DNA from 3 places in the Micromonospora sp. CPCC 205739 genome. Region 2 is predicted to be linked to each of the others. Evidence: predicted binding sites of a transcription regulator. Region 2 holds the regulator's gene; each other region holds the start of a gene.
What was found. The regulator HrcA, encoded in region 2, represses chaperone genes, less so after heat shock. The targets are predictions, from matches to a motif close to GGTTNGCACNCTCNNNNNGAGNGTGCNAACC.
Positions count from the first base shown of each region.

Region 1: groL (chaperonin GroEL) is a predicted target of HrcA. The motif match lies at 4,983-5,013, and genes of this name have one in related genera.
Region 3: groES (co-chaperone GroES) is a predicted target of HrcA. The motif match lies at 2,436-2,466, and genes of this name have one in related genera.

Region 1 covers NZ_JBAKHS010000001.1:770,162-778,005, reverse strand. Annotated here, with positions in the region: gene V6U88_RS03685 (GNAT family N-acetyltransferase) at 1-925, shown strand, start outside; gene paaN (phenylacetic acid degradation protein PaaN) at 1,035-2,708, shown strand; gene V6U88_RS03675 (GNAT family N-acetyltransferase) at 2,752-3,273, opposite strand; gene V6U88_RS03670 (cold-shock protein) at 3,497-3,700, shown strand; gene V6U88_RS03665 (hypothetical protein) at 3,805-4,935, shown strand; gene groL (chaperonin GroEL) at 5,212-6,834, shown strand; gene V6U88_RS03655 (hypothetical protein) at 6,897-7,139, opposite strand; gene V6U88_RS03650 (GNAT family N-acetyltransferase) at 7,262-7,844, opposite strand, start outside.
Region 2 covers NZ_JBAKHS010000013.1:57,720-65,563, reverse strand. Annotated here, with positions in the region: gene V6U88_RS20010 (SDR family NAD(P)-dependent oxidoreductase) at 1-303, shown strand, start outside; gene ppk2 (polyphosphate kinase 2) at 379-1,290, shown strand; gene V6U88_RS20000 (16S rRNA (uracil(1498)-N(3))-methyltransferase) at 1,300-2,034, opposite strand; gene dnaJ (molecular chaperone DnaJ) at 2,036-3,178, opposite strand; gene hrcA (heat-inducible transcriptional repressor HrcA) at 3,255-4,277, opposite strand; gene V6U88_RS19985 (DUF4870 domain-containing protein) at 4,512-5,138, shown strand; gene hemW (radical SAM family heme chaperone HemW) at 5,182-6,405, opposite strand; gene V6U88_RS19975 (enoyl-CoA hydratase-related protein) at 6,425-7,207, shown strand; gene V6U88_RS19970 (hypothetical protein) at 7,305-7,844, shown strand, end outside.
Region 3 covers NZ_JBAKHS010000001.1:431,265-439,108, reverse strand. Annotated here, with positions in the region: gene V6U88_RS02035 (sugar ABC transporter substrate-binding protein) at 1-383, opposite strand, end outside; gene ybaK (Cys-tRNA(Pro) deacylase) at 619-1,098, opposite strand; gene V6U88_RS02025 (THUMP-like domain-containing protein) at 1,127-2,314, opposite strand; gene groES (co-chaperone GroES) at 2,601-2,915, shown strand; gene groL (chaperonin GroEL) at 2,986-4,632, shown strand; gene V6U88_RS02010 (molybdopterin-dependent oxidoreductase) at 4,761-6,401, shown strand; gene V6U88_RS02005 (WhiB family transcriptional regulator) at 6,497-6,880, opposite strand; gene V6U88_RS02000 (helix-turn-helix transcriptional regulator) at 7,135-7,844, shown strand, end outside.

The DNA.
Region 1 (7,844 bases), on a different contig from region 2:
GGACTTCCCGCCGTACTGCCGGCGGCGCTTCGAGGCCATGGTCCGGCATCCGATGCCGGGCATCGTCGCCTGCTGGGCGCTGGCCCGGCTCGACGGCGTGCCGGTCGGTTGGCTCCGCCTGGAGCTGCCCCAGCTCGACAACACCGACAACGCCCTCGCCGAGCTGGTGGTGCATCCGGCGCACCGGCGGCGGGGCGTCGGCCGGGCGCTGCACGAGCACGGGGTGCGGCTGCTGCGCGAGGCGGGACGCAAGCGGCTGGTCGGAGAGGCCGTCTCGGCCCTGCCCGGCGGCCCGGCGCGGAACACCGGCGGGGACGCCTTCGCCACCGCGGTCGGCGCCCGCCCCGCGCTGGTGGCGGTGCGCCGCCGGCTGGACACCAGCGGGCTCGACCGGGCGGCGCTGGACGCCCTGCTCGCCGACGCCCGGGCCGCGGCCACCGGCTACCGCACGGTCCGTTGGCAGCAGACCACCCCGGAGGAGTACGTCGACGACGTCGCCTACCTGGAGGGCCGGCTGATGACCGACGCGCCCCTGGGCGACCTGGAGTGGGAGCAGGAGCAGGTCGACGCCGACCGGATCCGGGCCACCGAGCGGGCGCTCGACGTCCGGGGCACCCGCCGCTACCACGTGGCGGCGCTGCACGAGGGCTCCGGCCGGCTGGTCGCCTGGAGCATGCTCAGCCTCGGCCCCAGCGCGGACTGGCACGCGTGGCAGCAGATCACCATCGTCGACCCGGCGCACCGCGGCCACCGGCTCGGCCTGCTCACCAAGATCGAGAATTTGGGGCACGCCCTGGCGCACGAGCCGGCGCTGCGCGCGATCGACACGTTCAACGCCGCGGCGAACGAGCACATGATCCGGATCAACGAGCAGCTCGGCTTCCGGCCGGTCGACGCCTCGACGGAGTGGCAGCTCACGCTCTGACCGCCGGTCCGGCCGCTGCACCGGTACGCCTCCAGCGACGCACGCGTGACGATCCCACTTGTGACACTGCTCTACTGATCTGGGGCCTACCTGTTGCATGATGGCGGGCATGACGGAGACCCCGCACCCCCTGTTCGACAGGCACGCCGACACCCTGAACCGTGCGCTGACCGCCATCACGGAGCGGGGATACTGGTCCGCCTATCCCGAGTCCCCCAGCCCTCGCGTGTACGGCGAGACCGCCGCCTCCGACGGAAAGGCCGCCTTCGAGGCGTACCTGAACGGCGACTTCCCCCTCGATCAGCCCGGCTCGGGCGACCGGGTCGCCACCGAGACCAGCCCGTTCGGGCTGGAGCTGAACGTGCGCTACCCGCACGCCGGCGCCGACGAGCTGGTCGCCGCCGCCTCCGCCGCCCTGCCGGCCTGGCGCGACGCCGGCCCGCAGGTCCGGGCGGGCGTCTGCCTGGAGATCCTGGACCGGCTGCACAAGCACATCTTCGAGCTGGCCAACGCGGTGCAGTTCACCAGCGGCCAGGCGTTCGTGATGGCCTTCCAGGCCGGTGGCGCGCACGCGCTGGACCGCGCGCTGGAGGCGCTCGCCTACGCGTACGCCGAGATGACCCGGCACCCGGGGACGGCCGGCTGGGAGAAGGCGGCCGGCAAGGGCGACCCGCTGCGGATGACCAAGACGTTCCACGTGGTGCCCCGGGGCGTGGCCCTGGTCATCGGCTGCAACACGTTCCCCACCTGGAACTCCTACCCGGGGCTCTTCGCCTCGCTGGTCACCGGCAACCCGGTGGTCGTCAAGCCGCACCCGCGCGCGGTGCTGCCGCTGGCCATCACCGTCCGGTACGCCCGGGAGGTGCTGGCCGAGGCCGGCTTCGACCCCAACCTGGTGCTGCTCGCCGCCGAGGGGCCGGGCGAGAAGCTGGCCTCCACCCTGGCGCTGCACCCCGCCGTCAAGATCGTCGACTTCACCGGCTCCACCGAGTACGGCGACTGGCTGGAGGCGAACGCCCGGCAGGCGGCCGTCTACACCGAGAAGGCCGGCCTCAACACGGTGGTCGTCGACTCCACGGACGACTTCGCCGGGATGTGCCGCAACCTCGGCTTCACGCTGACCCTGTACAGCGGCCAGATGTGCACCACCTCGCAGAACATCCTCATCCCGGCCGGCGGCATCGAGACCGACCAGGGGCACAAGAGCTTCGACGAGGTGGCCGCCGGGATCGCCGGCGCGGTCGGCAAGCTCACCGCCGACCCGGCGCGCGGGGTCGAGCTGACCGGGGCCATCGTCAACGACGGGGTGCTGGAGCGGCTCGACGAGGTCACCAAGGTCGGCGAGCCGGTGCTGGAGTCGCGTACCGTCGAGCACCCGGCGCTGCCCGGCGCGGTGGTGCGGACGCCGACCATCGTGAAGCTCGCCGCCGACGACACCGCGACCTACGGCCGCGAGTGGTTCGGGCCGATCTCCTTCGTCATCGCCACCGACTCCACCGCGCACAGCCTGGAGATCATGCGGTCGACGGTGGGGGAGAAGGGCGCGCTGACCGCCGCCGTCTACTCCACCGACGAGACGGTCCTGGACGCCGCCGAGGCCACCGCGGTCGACGTGGGCGTGCACCTGTCCTGCAACCTGACCGGCGGGGTCTTCGTGAACCAGTCGGCCGCGTTCTCGGACTTCCACGGCAGCGGCGCCAACCCGGCCGCCAACGCCGCGCTGACCGACGGGGCGTACGTGGCGAACCGGTTCCGCATCGTGCAGAGCCGTCGGCACGTCTGAGTCTCCAGCACGGTGTGCCGCCCTGCCTGATCCCCGAACGGGGTCAGGCGGGGCGGCGCATCTGGAGTTCGCGCAGGGCGGGGACGGTGGGGTGCGGCACGCGTACCCCGGTGTCGGTGAAGCCCAGCCGCTGGTAGGCGCGGTAGGCGCGGTGGTTGCCGACCACCACCTCCAGCATCAGCTCCGGGCGGCCGCAGGCGCGCGACCAGGCGGCCACCCCCTCGATCAGGTCGGCGAGCAGCCCGCTGCCCCGCCAGGCCGGGGTGATGTAGACGGCGTAGACGGTGGTGAGGCCGGGTTCGTCCGGGGCGGTGGTGCCGCCGGCGTGGCCGACCAGCCGGCCACCGGGATCGGCGACGAACTGGGCGGTGTGGTCGCCCCGGGAGACGTACGCGATCCGGGCGGCGTAGTCGGCGTGCGGCCGGGCGGCGGCCTGGGCGACGGTCTCCAGGAACGCCAGCGGCGCGTCCGCGAGCATCTCCAGCCGCAGGGCCCGCATCCGGGCGGCGTCCTCGGGGCGTACCCGGCGGACGGTGGCGTGCGGCCGGGCCGGGACAGGTGTCATGTCCGCATGCATACCGCAGCGACGACCGCCGATGGGTGGGGCGGTCGGCGGAGCACCGGAATATGCCCGATTTGGGGTCGTGCGCCGCCGTCACGCCTCGTGTAGCGTGCGATTTCGGTCACCGATTCAACGGCGCTCACCGATCGCCGAAGCGGTGGTCCTCCGGTGCCGGTCCGCCGGCCTCCGGGGTCGTGGAACGCCGCGCAGAGTGAGGAAGTGCACCGTGGCACAGGGCACCGTGAAGTGGTTCAACGCCGAGAAGGGCTACGGCTTCATCGCCGTCGACGGCGGCCAGGACGTCTTCGTCCACTTCTCCGCCATCGAGATGGACGGCTACAAGGCGCTGGACGACGGGCAGCGGGTGGAGTTCGAGATCGCCCAGGGCCAGAAGGGCCCCCAGGCCGAGCAGGTCCGCGTCATCGCCTGAGCCGTGCCCGGTCCGGCCGGGCCGGCCGCCGGAGGGCGGGGCAGCGGCGTGGGCGGGCGGCAGGGAAGATCATGGGCCGTTCCAGCCGTTGCTGAGGAGGGTCCATGTCCGACCAGTCCCCGTCGGGTCCGCCCGAGCCCCGTCCTGAGGGCTCGCCCGAGCCCGGTCCCGAGGGTCCGGCCGCACCGGACCAGCCGGCCGCACCGGACCAGCCGGCCGCACCGGACCAGCCGGCCGCGCCGGGCCAGCCCGGCGCGCCCTCGCCGGGGGATCCGGCCGCCGCTCAGCCCCCGGGCTGGGTCTTCCCGCCCACCGGTGGGTTCCCGCCCGGCGCCGGCCCGTACGCCGGCTTCCCGCCCTACCCCGGGTACCCGCCGTACGGATGGCCCGCCCAGGGCGGATGGGACCCGGCCGACCCGCTGGTGAACCCGCCGGGAGCCGGCATCGACGGCTGGTTCGCCCGGTGCGGCGGGGCGCTGCGCCGCGGCTGGCGCACGCTGGTGCCGATCATGCTGCTCACCCAGGCCCTCCCCGCCGCGGTCATCTCGATCACCACCCTCGGGTTGGGCCCGGAGGAGGAGCCGCTGCCGGCCGACGGCTCGCTGCCCGAGGGTCTCCTGGGCGACTTCCTCACCTTCGGCGGCGTGACCCTGGCCGCCGTCCTGCTGCTGTACCTGGTGCAGGCCGTGGGCTGGGCGGCCGGCACGTGGGTGATCACCCGCCAGGCGGCCGGTGAGCCGGCCGACCTCGGCGGCGCGCTGCGGTACGGCCTGCGCCGGTCCCCCGGGCTGTACGCCTGGACCCTGCTGATCGGCCTGCTCGTCACGGTCGGTTTCTGCTTCTGCGTGATTCCCGGCGTCTACCTCGCCTTCGCGCTCGCCCTGGCCGGCCCGGTCTACCTCTTCGAGCGGCAGAACCCGATCGGGCGCTCCTTCCGCCTCTTCCGCAGCCGGCTCGGCATGGTGCCCGCCCGGGTCGCGCTGGTGGTGGCGGCGGTCGTCGCCGGCACCGTGTTCGGCGCGGTGCTGGAGGCCCTCGGCACCGCACCGCTGGGCACCGACCCGTTCGCCGCGCCGGGCACCGCGGTGGGTGCCGTCGTGGTGGTCGCGGTGACCGCCACGCTGGTCGTCCCGGTCTACCTGGTCCAACTGGTCGGGCTGATCGTGACGTACGCGGAGCAGCGGGCCCACGAGGCCCCGGTGAACGCCGCGCGGCTGGCGGCGGAACTCGGCTGACCGGCCCGGGCGTGCTTGCACTCGGCAGGGGAGAGTGCTAAACAAGTCATTGGCACTCGCGTATGGTGAGTGCCAATGGTCGGGGCGGTAGGGCCACGGTCGCAGCGGCGTTCCAAGACGCCGGTGCGGCACATGGCCGGTCGTCGCGGGCTATCCGGCCCGGCCGAAGGACGTCGTCGTCGCCAGGTGGCGACGTCCCAAGGTGCGTACACCAGGCGGCCCATCCGGGGCACAAACACTCGGGTGGCCCGTGAGTGTCCAGGAGGACAACGCCGTATGGCCAAGATGATCGCGTTCGACGAAGAGGCGCGCCGCGGCCTCGAGCGGGGCATGAACCAGCTCGCCGACGCCGTGAAGGTGACGCTCGGCCCCAAGGGCCGCAACGTCGTGCTCGAGAAGAAGTGGGGTGCCCCCACCATCACCAACGATGGTGTGAGCATCGCCAAGGAGATCGAGCTCGAGGACCCCTACGAGAAGATCGGCGCTGAGCTGGTCAAGGAGGTCGCCAAGAAGACCGACGACGTCGCCGGTGACGGCACGACGACGGCGACCGTCCTGGCCCAGGCCCTGGTTCGCGAGGGCCTGCGCAACGTGGCCGCCGGCGCCAACCCGATGGCCCTGAAGCGGGGCATCGAGGCTGCCGTGGCCAGCGTCTCGGAGGAGCTGTCGAAGCTCGCCAAGGACGTCGAGACCAAGGAGCAGATCGCCTCCACCGCCTCCATCTCCGCCGGTGACAGCACCGTCGGCGAGATCATCGCCGAGGCGATGGACAAGGTCGGCAAGGAAGGCGTCATCACCGTCGAGGAGAGCAACACCTTCGGGCTGGAGCTGGAGCTCACCGAGGGTATGCGCTTCGACAAGGGCTACATCTCGGCCTACTTCATGACCGACCCGGAGCGTATGGAGGCCGTCTTCGACGACCCGTACATCCTGATCGCCAACAGCAAGATCTCGTCGGTGAAGGACCTGCTCCCGATCCTGGAGAAGGTCATGCAGGGCGGCAAGCCGCTGCTGATCATCGCCGAGGACCTGGAGGGCGAGGCCCTGGCCACCCTGGTGGTCAACAAGGTCCGGGGCACCTTCAAGTCGGTCGCCGTCAAGGCGCCGGGCTTCGGTGACCGCCGCAAGGCCATGCTGACCGACATCGCCATCCTCACCGGTGGCCAGGTCATCAGCGAGGAGGTCGGCCTCAAGCTCGACGCCGCCAGCCTCGACATGCTGGGCCGCGCCCGCAAGGTCGTGGTGACCAAGGACGAGACCACCATCGTCGACGGTGCCGGCGACGCCGAGCAGATCCAGGGCCGGGTCAACCAGATCCGGGCCGAGATCGACAAGAGCGACTCCGACTACGACCGGGAGAAGCTGCAGGAGCGGCTGGCCAAGCTGGCCGGCGGCGTTGCGGTGATCAAGGTCGGCGCGGCCACCGAGGTCGAGCTCAAGGAGCGCAAGCACCGCATCGAGGACGCCGTTCGCAACGCGAAGGCCGCCGTCGAGGAGGGCATCGTCCCGGGTGGTGGCGTCGCGCTGGTGCAGGCCGGCAAGACCGCCTTCGACAAGCTGGACCTGACCGGCGACGAGGCGACCGGCGCGCAGATCGTCAAGATCGCGCTGGACGCCCCGCTGCGGCAGATCGCCGTCAACGCCGGCCTCGAGGGCGGCGTGGTCGTCGAGCACGTCCGCAACCTGGAGCCGGGTCACGGCCTCAACGCCGCCAACGGCGAGTACGTCGACCTGCTGGCCGCGGGCATCATCGACCCGGCCAAGGTGACCCGTTCGGCGCTGCAGAACGCCTCGTCGATCGCGGCGCTCTTCCTCACCACCGAGGCCGTCGTGGCGGACAAGCCGGAGAAGACCCCGGCCGCCCCGGCTGGTCCGGGTGGCGGGGACATGGACTTCTGAGTCCAGCTCCACCAACGCCGAAAGGGGCGGGCCGCGCGAGCGGTCCGCCCCTTTCCGTCTCCTCAGGGCAGGCTGCGCTGGTTACGCCGCTTCTGCGCCCGGTCGTACGGCGGTCGTACGGCGACCGGCTCGTCCACCACGGTCACCGGCTCGTCGGCCTCCGGCTCGTCCGCCCCGGTCATCTCGGCGAGCTGCTCGGCGTCGCCGAAGTCCCGCTGGTCGAACGGCACCTGGATGGGCGGATCGCCGACCGGCGCCCAGGTGCGGGGCACCGCGTCGTCGGTCTGTTCGTCGTCCGTGGTCATGGGCCGCCTCCTCTACCGGAAACGGTAGGGGCCCTCGATCAACCATGTGGGCGAATGGCATTATCAGGGTCTATATCCCATTTGCCTGGTTGTCGATGGGTGAGGCCACCCGGCCCGGGCCGTCAGAGCGTCCGGCGGTACAGGAAGAAGACCCGCTCGATCCGGGCGCCCGCGCTGCCCGAGTAGAACGGCACCGGCCCCACCCAGCCGATCTGCGCCGCACCGATCCCGGCCGCGTGCTGGTCCCGCAGGCAGCGGCGCAGCAGCACCCCGCCGATGCCCGAGCCCTCCGCCGCCGGCGCGGTGCCCATCGGCCCGAACCAGCTCGGCCGCGACGATCCCCAGGCCGCGAAGCCGAGGATCTCGCCGTCCCGCTCCGCGAGGTGGCAGCCCGCGCCGTCCCGGCCGACCGACTCGGCCAGCTCGCCGTCCCAGGTGCCGCCGAAGGTGGAGCGGGCGAAGGCGGCCAGCGCCGGCAGGTCCGCCGGCTCCGCCCGGCGTACCGACACGCCCTGGCCGGCCAGCCGTGCCTCGGCCGGCTCCGTCGTGCGCAGCGCCGGCGATCCGTCGTACGACAGGTCGGCGGTCATGTTCCACGCCGTACGGTCCTGCCGGTAGCCGAGCGCGAGCGCCAGGCAGACCGCCGGGGTGTACCGCACGTCTACGCCCGGCCAGGCGTAGTAGGGCGGGTTGCCCGCCAGCAGC
Region 2 (7,844 bases):
GAGCAGCCCGCCTACGGCGCCAGCAAGGCCGGGCTGAACGCGCTGGGGCAGTCGCTCGCCGTCGCGCTCGCCCCGTACGGCATCGCGGTCGCCACGGTCGCGCCGGGATTCGTGGAGACCGACATGACCACCGGGCACCTGGCCGGCGAGCGGGGTGACGCGATCCGGGCGCAGAGCCCGTTCGGCCGGGTGGCCCGCCCCGAGGAGATCGCCGCCGCCGTGCACTGGCTGGCCGGCCCGGAGGCGCAGTGGGCCTCCGGCACCATCGTCGACCTCAACGGCGCGTCCTACCTGCGTACCTGACGCGGGCGCGGGTGTGGCCGGACCGTCACCCACCGGACGGCTTCCCCGCCGCCCGACGGGGTAAGGGTCTCCGGTATGGCCGACACCGCGTTGCTGGACCTCTCCGCCGACTACCGGGTGGACGCCGGGCACGACGACGATCCGGTGCTGCTGCGCCCGGACGGCAGCCCGGTGGAGACCTGGCGTGAGGACTATCCGTACGACGAGCGGATGTCCCGCGAGGAGTACGACCACCACAAGCGGCTGCTCCAGATCGAGCTGCTCAAGCTCCAGGACTGGGTGAAGGAGTCCGGCGAGCGGCTGGTGATCCTCTTCGAGGGCCGGGACGCGGCCGGCAAGGGCGGCACCATCAAGCGCTTCATGGAACACCTCAACCCGCGCGGCGCGCAGGTGGTCGCCCTGACCAAGCCCGACGAGCGGGAGGCCACCCAGTGGTACTTCCAGCGCTGGCTGGCGCACCTGCCGGCGGCCGGCGAGATCGTGCTCTTCGACCGGTCCTGGTACAACCGGGCCGGGGTGGAGCGGGTGATGGGCTTCTGCACCCGCAAGGAGTACCTGGAGTTCCTGCGGCAGGCCCCCGAGCTGGAACGGATGCTGGTCCGCTCCGGCATCCGGCTGGTCAAGTTCTGGTTCTCGGTCTCCCGCAACGAGCAGCGCACCCGGTTCGTGGTCCGGCAGGTCGACCCGGTACGCCAGTGGAAGCTCTCGTCGATGGACCTCGCCTCGCTGGACCGGTGGGACGAGTACACCGAGGCCAAGGAGGCGATGTTCTTCTGGACCGACACCGCCGACGCGCCGTGGACGGTGGTGAAGAGCAACGACAAGAAGCGCGCCCGGCTGGCCGCGATGCGGCACGTGCTGCACCGCTTCGACTACGCCGGCAAGGACCGTGAGGTGGTCGGCACGCCCGATCCGCTGATCATCGGATCAGCCGGGCTGGACCTGCGGCCGGAGGAGGAGCCCGTCGCGGTCTTCCCCCGCCCCTGACCGCCCCGGCTACCAGCGGGCGAGGCGGGTGGCCAGCACGCTCAGCGCGGCCACCCCGGCCGTGGAGGTGCGCAGCACCGACGGGCCCAGCCGTACCGGGCGGGCACCGGCGTCGGCGAAGGCGGTCAGCTCGGCCGGGGCGATGCCGCCCTCCGGGCCGACCACCAGCACGATCTCGCCGTTGTCGGGCAGCTCGACGGTGGTCAGCCGGTCCTGGGCCTCCTCGTGCAGCACGAAGGCGGCACCCGCCCCGGCGATCCGCCGGGCCACGGTGGCGGTGGACTCGTCCGGGGCACCGGCCACCACCGGCAGCCAGGGGCGGCGGGCCTGCTTGGCCGCCTCCCGGGCGGTCGCCATCCACTTGTCCCGGGCCCGTACGCCCCGGTCACCGCGCCACTGGGTCACCGAGCGCGACGCCGCCCACGGCACGATCTCGTCGACCCCGACCTCGGTCATCGCCTGCACGGCCAGCTCGCCCCGGTCGCCCTTGGCGATGCCCTGCACCACCACGACCCGGGGCACGGACGCGTCGGCGTACCCCCGGGAGGTGACCGTCACGTCGAGGGTGCCCCGGCCGACGGCGGCGACCACCGCGGTCGCCGTGCCGCCCCGCCCGTCGGCGAGCAGCAGTTCCTCGCCGACGCGCAGCCGCTGCACGGTGGCCGCGTGGTGGCCCTCCGGGCCGTCCAGCGTCATCGTGTCGCCGGTGGGCAGCGCCTCGACCAGGAACAGCGGCGCGGACACGTCAGGCGTGCCCGTTGAAGGCGTCGCGCATCCGGGAGAAGAAGCCGCCCTGCTTGGTCAGCTCGGCGACCTCCTCACCCCGGGTCTTGGCGAAGTCGCGCAGCATCTTCTCCTGGTCGGCGTCGAGCTTCGTCGGGGTGCGCACGTCGAGGTGGACGTAGAGGTCGCCCCGGCCGGTGCCGCGCAGGTGCGGTACGCCCCGGGCGCGCAGCCGCAGCGTGCTGCCCGGCTGGGTGCCGGCCTTGACGTCGACGGTCTCCTCGCTGTCCAGCGTCTTGATGGTCAGCCGGGTGCCGAGCGCGGCGGCGGTCATCGGCACGGTGACCCGGCAGTGCAGGTCGTCGCCCTTGCGGGAGTACACGTCGTGCGGCCGCTCGTGGATCTCCACGTAGAGGTCGCCGGCGGTGCCGCCACCCGGACCCACCTCGCCCTGCTGGGCCAGCCGGATCCGCATGCCGTCCTCGACCCCGGCCGGGATCTTGACGGTCAGCGAGCGGCGGGTGCGGACCCGGCCGTCGCCGGCACAGGTCGGGCAGGGGTGCGGGATGGTGGTGCCGTAGCCCTGGCAGACGGTGCACGGGCGGGCGGAGACCACCTGGCCGAGGAAGGTGCGCTGCACCGACTGCACCTCGCCCCGGCCGCCGCACGCCTCGCAGGTGGCCAGGTGGGTGCCGGCGGCGGTGCCGGCGCCGGAGCAGGTGGTGCAGAGCACCGCCGTGTCCACGGTGATCGGCGCCTCGACCCCGAACGCGGTCTCGTGCAGGTCCAGCTCCAGCCGCAGGATCGCGTCGGCACCCGGCCGGGTGCGGGGCCGCGGCCCCCGGGCACCGCCCGCCGCGCCGCCGAAGAACGCGTCCATGATGTCCTGGAAGCCGACGAACGGACCGGTGCCGCCGGGGCCACCCGGGCCGGCGCCGCCCCCACCCGGGGCGAGCGGGTCGCCGCCGAGGTCGACGATCTGCCGTTTCCGGTCGTCCGAGAGGACCTCGTACGCGGCGTTGATGTCCTTGAACTTCTCCTGTGCCTCCGGGTCCGGATTGACGTCCGGGTGGAACTGCCGCGCCAGCTTGCGGTAGGCGCGCTTGATCTCGTCATCGGAGGCTTCCCGGCTCACGCCGAGAATGCCGTAGTAGTCCCTGGCCACTGCGTTCGGTGTCCTCATGTTCGTCTCGCGTTGCGCCGGTCGTCGGCCGGAGCCGGCCGCCGGCCCCTGCCTTGGGTCAGTTCTGGGCCAGCAGCTCGCCCACGTAGCGTGCCACGGCCCTCACCGTGGCGATGGTGCCGGGGTAGTCCATCCGGGTGGGCCCGAGCACGCCCAGGCCACCCACGATGGTCGCGCCCGGGCCGTACCCGGTGCTGACCACCGAGGCGGCCCGCAGGTTGTCGAACTCGTTCTCGTCGCCGATCAGCACCCGGGTGGTGCTCGGCTCGGTCTCGCCGATGAGCTTGAGCAGCACGACCTCCTCCTCGAGGGCTTCGAGAATGGGGCGCAGCGAGCCCTGGAAGTCGAGCAGGCCGCCCCGGGTCAGGTTGGCGGTGCCGGCCAGCGCGATGCGCTCCTCGTGCCGTTCCACCAGCGTCTCCAGCAGCACCGTGGAGAGCGTGGTCATCGCCCCGCGCAGGTGCGGCGCTGCCTCGTCGACCAGCGCCTGGACCAGCGGCGGCGTCTCCGACAGCCGACTGCCGACCAGCTTCTCGTTGACCAGCCGACGCAGGTCGGTGACGTGGTCGGCGGGGACCGGCGCGGGCAGCTCCACCAGGCGCTGCTCGACCCGGCCGGTGTCGGCGATCATCACCAGCATCAGGCGGGTGGTGGAGATCGGCACCAGCTCCAGGTGGCGCACCGAGGAGCGGGCGAGGCTCGGGTACTGCACCACGGCGACCTGCCGGGTCAGCTGGGCCAGCAGCCGGACGGTGCGGTGCACCACGTCGTCCAGGTCGACGGCGCCGACCAGGAAGCGCTCGATGGCCCGGCGTTCGGCCGGGCTCAGCGGCTTGACCCGGGAGAGCCGGTCGACGAAGAGCCGGTAGCCACGGTCGGTGGGCACCCGGCCGGCACTGGTGTGCGGCTGCCGGATGTAGCCCTCCTCCTCCAGCACGGCCATGTCGTTGCGCACCGTCGCCGGGGAGACCCCGAGCTGGTGCCGTTCGACGAGGGCCTTGCTGCCGACCGGCTCCTGCGTGGCGACGTAGTCCTCGACGATCGCGCGCAGCACGGCGAGCTTGCGGTCGTCGAGACCCATCTCCCCACCTCCTGACGCACGTCGGCCCGGAGCGGCTGAGGCGCCCCGGGCGAGCGCACTGGCACTCGACTGTAGCGAGTGCCAGTCTACGTCGGCGTCCCCGCTGACGCGATGATCAGCGACGGACCACGGGTGCGCCCCGCCACCCGGACAGCGCGCCGGGGCCGATCATTCGGACATCGCAGGCGATGTCTCTCTGGTGGGAGCTTGCCCGCAGCCCCTACCGTGACGTCCATGACTGAACCGCCTCGCCCTCCCGGAGCGGGGGACCCCGGCGACCGCCCGGACCCGACCGCCCCCTCCGGCTCGTCGTACGAGCCGCCCACCGCACCACTGTCCGGGGCACCGGGGGCGGGCGGCTATCCCCCGCCCGGTGGCTATCCGCCGCCCACCGGTGACCAACCGGGCGGCTACCCACCGCCGGGCGGCTACTCCGCGCCGGGCGTCGGCTATCCGACCGGCGGCGCGTACGGCGCTCCCGGCGGCTACGGCGCCCCGGGCGCCGGCTACGCCACCAACGACGACAAGACCTGGTCGCTGATCGCGCACTTCGGCGGCCCGGTCGGCGTGATCGTCGGCGGCAGCCTGCTCGGCTGGGTGGCGCCGCTGATCGCGCTCTCCGCCAAGGGCCAGCAGTCCCCGACCGTGCAGGCGCACGCGAAGGCCGCGCTGAACTTCCAGGCCACCTGGGCGATCGCCAACGTGATCGGCTTCGTGCTGGCAATCGTCACCTGCGGGGTGCTCTTCTTCATCCCGATGCTGACCGCCCTGGTGCCGATCATCTTCGGCATCATCGGCGGCGTGAAGGCCACCGAGGGTGTCGTCTACCGCTACCCGATGAGCTACGCCTTCAAGAAGTGACCGGTCCCGGCCGGCCCACCCGGGCCGGCCGGGCCGCGCACGGTCAGGGCAGCAGGTCGCGGACCACGGCGTCGGCCAGCAGCCGCCCGCGCAGGGTGAGCACCGCCCGCCCCGCCGCGTGCGCGGCCGGGTCCAGCAGACCGTCGGCCAGCGCCCGCTCCGCCGCCACCCGGCCCGCCAGGTCGAGCGCGTCCAGCGGCAGGCCGGAGGCGAGCCGCAGCCGGAGCATGACGTCCTCCATGTGCGCCTCGCCCGCGGTCAGCACCTCCCGGGCCAGGCCGGGCGACTCCCCGCCGGCCAGCCGCTTCGCGTACGCGGTGGGGTGCTTGACGTTCCACCAGCGCACCCCGCCGACGTGGCTGTGCGCCCCCGGGCCGAGGCCCCACCAGTCCGCGCCGGTCCAGTAGAGCAGGTTGTGCCGGCACCGGGCCGCCTCGGAGCGGGCCCAGTTGGAGACCTCGTACCAGGAGAAACCGGCCGCGCCGAGGGCGGCCTCGGCGGCCAGGTAGCGGTCCGCCGCCACGTCGTCCGACGGGTACGGCAGCTCGCCGCGCCGCATCCGGGCGGCCAGCCGGGTGCCGTCCTCCACGATCAGGGCGTACGCGCTGACGTGGTCGACCCCGGCGGCGACCACCTGGTCGAGGGAGGCGGCGAAGTCCTCCGCGCTCTCCCCCGGCGTGCCGTAGATCAGGTCCAGGTTCACGTGGTCGAACCCGGCGTCGCGCGCCTCCAGGGCGGCGGCGGTGGCCCGGCCGGCGCTGTGCTTCCGGTCGAGGATCGCCAGCACGCCCGGCGCGGCGGACTGCATGCCCAGCGAGATCCGGGTGTAGCCGGCCGCCCGCAGCGTCCTCAGCGACTCCGGCGTGACCGACTCGGGGTTGGCCTCGGTGGTCACCTCGGCGTCGGCGGCCAGGCCCCAGGTGCGGTCGATGCCGTCCAGGATGCGGGCCAGGTCGTCGGCGGGGAGCAGGGTCGGCGTGCCGCCGCCGACGAAGACCGTGTCCACCCGCGGCGGCGGGGTGTCGCCGAGGACGCGGGCGGCCAGCGCCAACTCGGCCAGCACGGTGTCGGCGTACGACTCCCGGTCGGCGCCGCCGCCGAGTTCGGCCGCGGTGTAGGTGTTGAAGTCGCAGTAGCCGCAGCGACTGGCGCAGAACGGCACGTGGACGTACACGCCGAAGCCGCGCGCGCCGACCGCGCTCAGGGCGGTGGCGGGCAGCGACCCGTCGACGGGGACGGTCTCGCCTTCTGGAAGGACGCCGGGCATGGCCACTAGTGTGCCCGGCATGACCTCTCCCGACCGCCTGGTGCGGGTCGCCACGGCCCGCGGGGTGACCACCCTCACCCTGGACAGCCCGCACAACCGCAACGCGCTCTCCACGCCCCTGATGACCGAGCTGCTGGCAGGGATCGCCGCGGCGGTCGCCGACGACGCCGTCCGGGTGATCGTGCTGGACCACACCGGTCCGGTCTTCTGCTCGGGCGCGGACCTGAAGGAGACAGCCGCCGCGTACGCCAGCGGCACGGTGCCGGCCGGGATGCTCGGCGACGTGCTGGCGGCGGTCTGGGAGTGCCCGAAGCCGGTGCTGGCGAAGGTGGCCGGGCCGGCGCGAGCCGGTGGGCTGGGCCTGATCGCGGCGGCCGACCTGGCGGTCTGCGCCGAGGAGGCGACGTTCGCCTTCACCGAGGTGCGGATCGGGGTGATCCCGGCGGTCATCTCGGCCACCGTGCTGCCCCGGCTGCACCCGCGCGCCGCGGCCGAGCTGTACCTGACCGGGGACACCTTCGACGGCCGGCGGGCCGCCGAGGTCGGCCTGGTGACCGCGGCCGTGCCCGCGGACGGGCTGGACGCGGCGGTCGAGCGGTACTGCGCCTCGCTGGTGCGGGGCGCGCCCGGAGCGCTGGCCGGGGCGAAGGGGCTGCTGCGCCGCCCGGCCGCCACCGACCTGCGCACGGAGATCGCCGAGCTGGCCGCCCTCTCCACCGGCTACTTCCTCTCCGAGGAGGGCCGCGAGGGGGTGCTGGCCTTCCGCGAGAAGAGGAACGCCGCCTGGGTGCCGGTGGATTAGGCGCGTTTCCTTCGTTTGCTCCCGAGAAGGTGAACCGGTCGGCCGACCCGGCTCGCCTTTTCGGGCACGTACGCTGGGAACGACCCTGAAACAGGAGGTGCGGGTGCGAACTCGGGCAATTGTGGCAGTCGGTGTCGTGTTCGCGGTCGTCGCCCTACTCGGGATCTGGGTCGTCGTCCGTCAGCTCGGCGGCCAGCTCCGGCTCCCCGTCGCCAGCCGTACCTGCACCGTCCAGGCCGACGGCACGGTGCTGCTGGACGCCGACCAGATGGCGAACGCGGCCACGATCGCGGCGATCGGCATCCAGCGGCAGATGCCCGAGCGAGCGGTGGTGGTCGCCCTGGCGACCGCGTACCAGGAGTCGGGGCTGCGCAACCTCGCGGGCGGCGACCGGGACTCGATCGGGCTGTTCCAGCAGCGGCCGAGTCAGGGCTGGGGCACCCCACAGCAGATCCGCGACCAGCGGTACGCCGCGAACCGGTTCTACGCCGCGCTGAAGAAGGTGCGCGGCTGGGAGGAGATGCGGGTCACCGACGCGGCCCAGGCGGTGCAGCGGTCGGCCTTCCCGACGGCGTACCAGAAATGGGCGGACGAGTCGGAGGTGCTCACGCGGGCCCTGCTCGGCGAGGCGACCGGC
Region 3 (7,844 bases), on a different contig from region 2:
CGGTCGTAGTCGATGGTGGCGATGCCCTGGGACCGCGCCTTCTCCAGCACCGCCTTGCCGGTGCCGGAATCGAGATTGACGATCATCAGAACCGTTGCGCCATTGGTGATCATCTGTTCCGCGATGTTGGAGAACTGGGACTTGTCCCCCTGCGCGTTCTGGATGTCGGAGTCGATTCCCGCGGCATCGAACGCCTCCTCCAGGAACCTGCGGTCCGCGCCCTCCCAGCGGGCGGAGGTCCTGCTGTCGGGCAGGATCACGCCGATCTTCGGCTTCCTGGCACCACCGGACGCGCTGTCGCTGGTGAGCTGGTCGCCGCAGCCGGTCACGCCGCTGCCGGCCAGCAGGCCGACGACGGTGAGTGCGAGGAGGCCCTTGCGCATCTGCACGGGTCCTTTCGGGGGTGGGGGATGACCGCTGGTTTGTTGTGAGCGGCAACGTATTGCCACCCTGGCGGCGGCGCAAGACTGCCGAGCTCACGAGTGTGTCGGACGGCCGTAACGATCCCGTAACGCGGGAAAATGGGGAAATCGCCCCCGGTCGGATCCGCTCCGCGGACCGCTCGGTCCGGCGGCGGGAAACTGTTTCCTGCGGTCGCGCTGTGTCGGCTGAAACTGATCAGTGCGCGGCGAGGGGAGCGGTGGTGGCGTCGGTCAGCGCGACCAGATCGGCCGGGGCCAGCTGGAGCTGGAGGCCACGACGGCCGGCCGAGACGTAGACGGTGTCGTACGCCAGCGCCGAGGAGTCCAGCACCGTCGGCAGCCGCTTGCGCTGGCCGAGCGGGCTGATGCCACCCCGGACGTAACCGGTGGCCCGCTCGGCGGCCGCCCGATCGGCCATCGTCGCGCGCTTGCCGCCGACGGCCGCGGCGAGCGCCTTGAGGTCCAGTTCGCCGGTGACCGGGACGACGGCCACCGTCAGCGCCCCGTCCACCTCGGTGACCAGCGACTTGAACACCCGCTGCGGCGGCACCCCGAGCGCCTCGGCGACCAGGGCACCGTAGTTCGGCGCGTCGGGGGAGACCTCGTACGGATGGGTGCTGTGCCGGATCTTCCGCTTGGTCAGCAGCGCCGTCGCCGGAGTGCCCTGTCCCGCCATGCCGGTCACGCTAACCCGGCGGACGGCGTCAGTTCGCGACGGGCCGGCAGAGGAGCACCGTCGGCGCCGCCGCGACCCGGGTGAGCACCAGGCTCGCCGCCGCGTCGCCGGCCAGCCTCAGGTCGCGGCGTAGCTTCTCCGGCTCCAGCGCCGAGCCGCGCTTGAGGATCTCGACCCGGCCGACCCGGCGCTCCCGCAGCAGCGCGCGCAGCCGCTTGAGCGAGAACGGCAGCACGTCGGTGACCTCCAGGCAGCGGGCGAACGGGGTGGCGGTCGGGGTGTCCGCGTACAGGTAGGCGATGCTCGGGTCGGCGATCGTGGCGCCGAGCGCGTCGGCCAGTTCGGCGACCAGGTGCGCGCGGACCACGGCCGGGTCCGGGTCGTACAGGAAGCGGCGGGTCGGGCCGACCACCGCCTCGGCCGCGCCCGACCCGGTGAGCCGGTGCGCGACGTCGCCGCGCAGCACGGTGGCCCGGCGGGGCACCTCGGCGAGCCGGCCGCACCAGAGCGCCGCCTCGACCAGGTCCCCGTCCGCGCTCACCCACTCCGCCTCGGCCCCGGCCGGGATCAGCGCGTGGTCGATGCCGGGGGCCACCTTCACCACCGTGTACGGCACCCGCTCGGCCAGCCGGGTGACGAAGTCCCAGGGCGGGGAGTAGGAGTTCGGGTCGAAGATCCGCCGGCCGGTGCCCGCCCGGCGTCGCGCCGGGTCGCAGAACACCCCGTCGACCCGGGTCACGTCGAACGCCGTCGCGTCGCCGCACTCCACCGTGAACTGCCCGGCCAGCCCGGCCGCCTCGGCGTTCGCGGCGGCCATCGCGGCGGTCACCGGGTCGGCCTCCACCCCGTACACCCGGATGCCGGCCCGGGCGGCGGCCAGCGCGTCGGCGCCGAGGCCGCACCCGAGGTCGGCGAGGGTGCGCACGCCGGCGGCGCGCAGCCGCGCGGCGCGCCGGTCCGCGACGGGCCGGCGGGTGGCCTGCTCCAGCCCGGCCCGGGTGAAGAACATCCCGGCGGCCTCCGGCCCGAACTTGCCCACCGCCCGGCGGCGCAGCTCGGCCTGGGTCAGCGCGGCGGCGGCCAGCCCGGCCGGCACCCCGGCGGCGCGCAGCGCGGCGGCCGAGGCCAGCGGGTCGCCGCCGGCCAGCTCGGCCGCCGCGGCGAGCGCGGCCGACCCCTCGGGGGTACGCAGCGCGGCGAGCTGGTCGATGTCCACGCGCCCATTCTCCCGACCCGCCCCGCGCCGTCCGCCCTGCCCCTCCCGTGTCGATCGGGGCCGTCCGGACGCGCCGCGCTGGCACTCTCCTTGACGGAGTGCTAGCCGAGGAATAACCTGCGATTAGCACTCTCACCCCGAGGGTGCCAGCTCCCGGGCCACCCGGCGTGGGCGCTGAACGCCAGGCGGACCGGCACCCGCGACGACGGCCCCGCCCGGTGGCATGTGGCAGATTGACGCTGGTCGGCTCGACCGACCGGCAACGAAACCAGTACCCCAGGAGGGTATGCCCGTGACTACCGCGACCAAGGTTGCGATCAAGCCGCTCGAGGACCGCATCGTGGTCCAGGCGAACGAGGCTGAGACCACCACGGCGTCGGGCATCGTGATTCCCGACACCGCCAAGGAGAAGCCGCAGGAGGGCACCGTCCTCGCTGTCGGCCCGGGCCGGATCGACGACAAGGGCAACCGCGTGCCGATCGACGTCAAGGTCGGCGACACCGTCCTCTACTCGAAGTACGGCGGCACCGAGGTCAAGTACGCCGGCGAGGAGTACCTGGTGCTCTCCGCCCGCGACGTCCTCGCGGTCATCGAGAAGTAAGCAACCGATCAGTGTCGTTGCCCCGGTCCGGCTCGCCGGGCCGGGGCAGCGGCGCTTCGAAGGGACATTCATGGCGAAGATCCTGAGCTTCTCGGACGACGCCCGGCACCTGCTGGAGCACGGTGTCAACGCCCTCGCGGACGCGGTCAAGGTCACCCTCGGCCCGCGCGGGCGCAACGTCGTCCTGGACAAGAAATTCGGTGCGCCCACGATCACCAACGACGGCGTGACCATCGCCAAGGAGATCGAGCTCACCAACCCCTACGAGAACCTCGGCGCGCAGCTGGTCAAGGAGGTGGCGACCAAGACCAACGACGTCGCCGGCGACGGGACCACCACCGCGACCGTGCTGGCCCAGGCCATGGTCCGCGAGGGCCTGCGCAACGTGACCGCCGGGGCCAACCCGTCCGGTCTCAAGCGGGGCATCGACGCGGCGGCCGCCAAGGTCTCCGAGGCGCTGCTCGACCGGGCCGTCGAGGTCTCCAGCAAGGAGTCGGTCGCGAACGTCGCGACGATCTCCGCGCAGGACGCCACCATCGGCGAGCTGATCGCCGAGGCGATGGAGAGGGTCGGCCGCGACGGTGTCATCACCGTCGAGGAGGGCTCCGCGCTCACCACCGAGCTGGAGGTGACCGAGGGCCTGCAGTTCGACAAGGGCTTCATCTCGCCGAACTTCGTCACCGACGTGGAGTCGCAGGAGTCGGTCCTGGAGGACCCGTACATCCTCATCACCACGCAGAAGATCTCGGCGATCGAGGAGCTGCTGCCGCTGCTGGAGAAGGTCCTCCAGAACAGCAAGCCGCTGCTGATCATCGCCGAGGACGTCGAGGGCCAGGCGCTGTCGACCCTGGTGGTCAACTCGATCCGCAAGACCCTCAAGGTCTGCGCGGTGAAGGCCCCCGGCTTCGGCGACCGTCGCAAGGCGATGCTCCAGGACATGGCGATCCTGACCGGCGCCGAGCTGGTCGCCCCGGAGCTGGGCTACAAGCTCGACCAGGTCGGCCTGGAGGTGCTCGGCACCGCCCGGCGCGTCGTGGTCGACAAGGAGAACACCACCGTCGTCGACGGTGGCGGGCAGTCCTCCGAGGTCGCCGACCGGGTCGCGCAGATCCGCAAGGAGATCGAGGCCTCGGACTCCGAGTGGGACCGGGAGAAGCTGGCCGAGCGGCTGGCGAAGCTCTCCGGTGGCATCGCGGTCATCAAGGTGGGCGCGGCGACCGAGGTCGAGATGAAGGAGCGCAAGCACCGCATCGAGGACGCCATCGCCGCGACCAAGGCCGCCGTCGAGGAGGGCACGGTGCCCGGCGGTGGCGCCGCGCTGGCGCAGATCCTGCCGGTGCTCGCCGACGACCTGGGCCTGACCGGCGACGAGAAGACCGGTGTCTCGATCGTCCGCAAGGCGCTGGTCGAGCCGCTGCGCTGGATCGCCCAGAACGCGGGCCACGACGGCTACGTCGTGGTGCAGAAGGTCGCCGGCAAGGAGTGGGGCAACGGCCTCGACGCCGCCACCGGCCAGTACGTCGACCTGGTGAAGTCCGGCATCATCGACCCGGTGAAGGTGACCCGCAACGCGGTCACCAACGCCGCGTCGATCGCCGGCCTGCTGCTCACCACCGAGAGCCTCGTGGTGGAGAAGCCGGAGAAGGCCGAGCCGGCCGCCGCCGGTGGGCACGGCCACGGCCACGGTCACGGCCACCAGCACGGCCCGGGTTTCTGACCCACGGCATACGCCGAATCAGGGCGCACCGTCTCCGGAGACGGTGCGCCCTGACGCGTTCTGCGGCGGGCATTACGGAACGCTGACGTGGTTGGCGGTCGGTCCGGTCGGTCGACAACACTGGGCCGATGAGCAGCACGCCCCGCGGCCTCGCCGCGCTCGCCGGGATCACGGCCGCCGCCGTGGCCATCGGCGCCGCCGAGCCGGTCGCGGTCCTCACCGGCTCCCGGTCCGCCCCGCTGATCGCGGTCGGTGGGCTGGTCGTGGACGTCGCACCCGAGCCGTTGACGCAGTTCGCGATCGACCTGTTCGGCACGTACGACAAGATCGCCCTGCTGATCGGGACGGCGCTGCTGCTCGCCGCGTTCGCCGCGCTGCTCGGGCTGTGGTCGATCCGCCGGCTGTGGATCGGCCTGACCGGCATCGCGGCCTTCGCCGCCCTCGGCGTGGCCGCCGCCCTGACCCGGGCCGGCGCGGACGCCGCCGACGCGCTGCCCTCGCTGGTCGGCGCGGGGCTGGGCGGGCTGGTGCTCTGGGCCTTCCTGGCCGGCCCGTTGCAGGTCGAGCCGTGGCCCTGGACCCCGCCGACGCCCCTGCCCGGCCCGACACCGCCGGCCGCGCCCGCGCCCGGCCCGGAGAGCGCCGGCCCGGCGTCGGTGACCGGTCCGCCGGCCGGATGGGAGCCGTTGGAGAGCAGCGACCCGGAGTCGCGGCGTCGGTTCCTGCGCGGGGTGGGTGCGCTGGCCGGTGCGGCCGCCGTGGCCGGGCTGGGCGGGCACTGGCTCGCCGGCCGCCGGGGCGTTTCGGCGGCCCGGGAGGCGGTCACGCTGCCCGCCCCGTCGGCGGCGGCGCCCGCGGTACCGGCCGGTGCCGATCTGTCGCTGGCGCAGCTCGCCCCCTACGTCACCCCGACCAGCGGGTTCTACCGGATCGACACCGCGCTGGTGGTGCCGCAGGTGGACCCGGAGACGTGGCGGCTGCGCATCCACGGGCGGGTGCGCAACCCGATCGAGCTGAGCCACGCCGACCTGCTCGCCCGGCCGATGGTGGAGCGGTACGTGACCCTGGCCTGCGTCTCCAACGAGGTGGGCGGGGACCTGATCGGCAACGCCCGGTGGCTCGGCGTACCCATCCGGGAGCTGCTGGACGAGGCGGACCCGGAGGAGGGTGCCGACCAGGTGGTGGGCCGCTCGGTCGACGGCTGGACCTGCGGCACCCCGACGGCCGTGCTGCGGGACGGGCGGGACGCGCTGCTGGCGGTCGGGATGAACGGCGAGCCGCTGCCGGTGGAGCACGGCTTCCCGGCCCGGATGGTGGTGCCGGGCCTCTACGGCTACGTCTCCGCCTGCAAGTGGGTGACCGAGCTGGAGCTGACCAGCTTCGCCGACTTCGACGCGTACTGGGTGCCGCGGGGCTGGTCGGCGCAGGGACCGGTGAAGACGCAGTCCCGCATCGACACGCCCCGCCCGCGTAACCGGCTCACCGCCGGACCGGTGATGGTGGCCGGGGTCGCCTGGGCCCAGCACCGGGGGATCAGCCGGGTGGAGGTACGCGTCGACGGTGGCCCGTGGCGGGAGGCGACGCTCGCCCCGACGGTGTCGGTGGACACCTGGGTGCAGTGGTCCTGGCGCTGGGACGCCACCCCGGGCGAGCACACCCTCCAGGTACGGGCGACCGACGCCACGGGCGAGCCGCAGACCGGGCGGGAGCAGCCGGTCGAGCCCGACGGCGCGACCGGCTGGCACACGGTGCGCGTCACCGTCCGCTGACCGCGAGGCCGCGCGGCCAGGCCCGCAGGCCGGAACGCGCCGACGCCGCGCTCCAGGTCGCGGAGCGCGGCGTCGGTCGGGGTCTCTCGGCCGGGTCAGGCGATCTTGCGCTGGTCCGGTACGGCGGACTTGTGGGGGCGGCCCAGGCGGGCCTCCAGCCGGGCGATGTCCACCCGGGTCTGCCTGCGGTCGGCCAGGTCCTCCCAGCCGAGGGCCAGCAGGCGCAGTCGCTCGGACTCGCTGAAGCCGCCCCAGACGCCGTACGGCTCCCGGACGGACAGGGCGTGCGCGGCGCACTCGGCCCGGACCGGGCAGGCCCGGCAGACGGCCTTGGCGCCGGACTCCCGGCGCAGCCGGGAGGAGCCGCGCTCGCCGTCCGGGTGGAAGAACTGTGCACTGTCCCGCCCTCGGCAGGCACCGAGCCGCTGCCAGTCCCACAGGTCGACGATGGGTCCGGGCAGTCTACGTACGTTCGACATCAGCACCCCTCCTCCCGCGCGGCACCGCGGAGGTCTCGTTCGCATCCGGCGTCCGGGCGGCGGTCCGCGCAGGCGCACCGTTTCCGGCCTGGCGTCTCGGTACCCGACCTTTCCCCGACTCACACTTCTGTGATCGAAAACCTCGGACAACTGGCGGCATATGCCCTAGATGTCGGAAAAGTTAGGAGGATTGCGGGGAACCCCCACCCCGGCCCAGCCCGCCATGGTCTGCTCTCTGCGGAGAGGAGACCACCGTGCGTACCGTTCTCGTCTGCGTCCGGACACCACTCGCCGCGCAGCAGTTGACCTCGGCGGCCGCCCGGCTCGGCCTGGCCGCGGTCGTGCGGACCGCCGTCTCCGATCCCGAGGTGATGCTGCGGCTCGCCGAGCGCCCGGTCGACGTCGTGCTGGCCGACACCGCGCTCACCCGGCCGGACAGCGCCGGCTTCGTCCGCCGGGTGCTGGCCCGCGCGCCGCAGGCCGCCGTGCTGCTGCTCGGCGCCGAGGAGTCCGAGGCCGCCGCGGCGACGATCAACGCCGGCGCCCGGGGGCTGATCCAGGGCACCGACCACGACCTGACCAGCGCGGTGGCCAAGGCGCTGCTGCTGCTCTCCGCCCCCGGCCGGACGACCCGGCACCGGGTCACCGACCCGGCCCGGGACACCGCCGCGGTCGGCGCGCCGCCCCGGCCCTCGGCCGGACGTACCCCGGGCAAGTCGGGCCCGGCCTGGTCCGCCGGACCGGCCGAGGGGCCCGGCGGCCCGCCGTCGGTGGTGCCGGTGCAGCGCGGCGACGACGAGGCCGAGGCGGACGCCGCGGAGCCGGAGGCACCCGCGCAGCCGGGCCGACGCGGCGCGGCCGGCGCCCGGGGCGGGCGCGGCGCCGTCGGGCTGACCGAGCGGGAGCTGCAGGTGCTGCTCGGGATGGCCGAGGGGAAGAGCAACGCCGAGATCGGGCGGGAGCT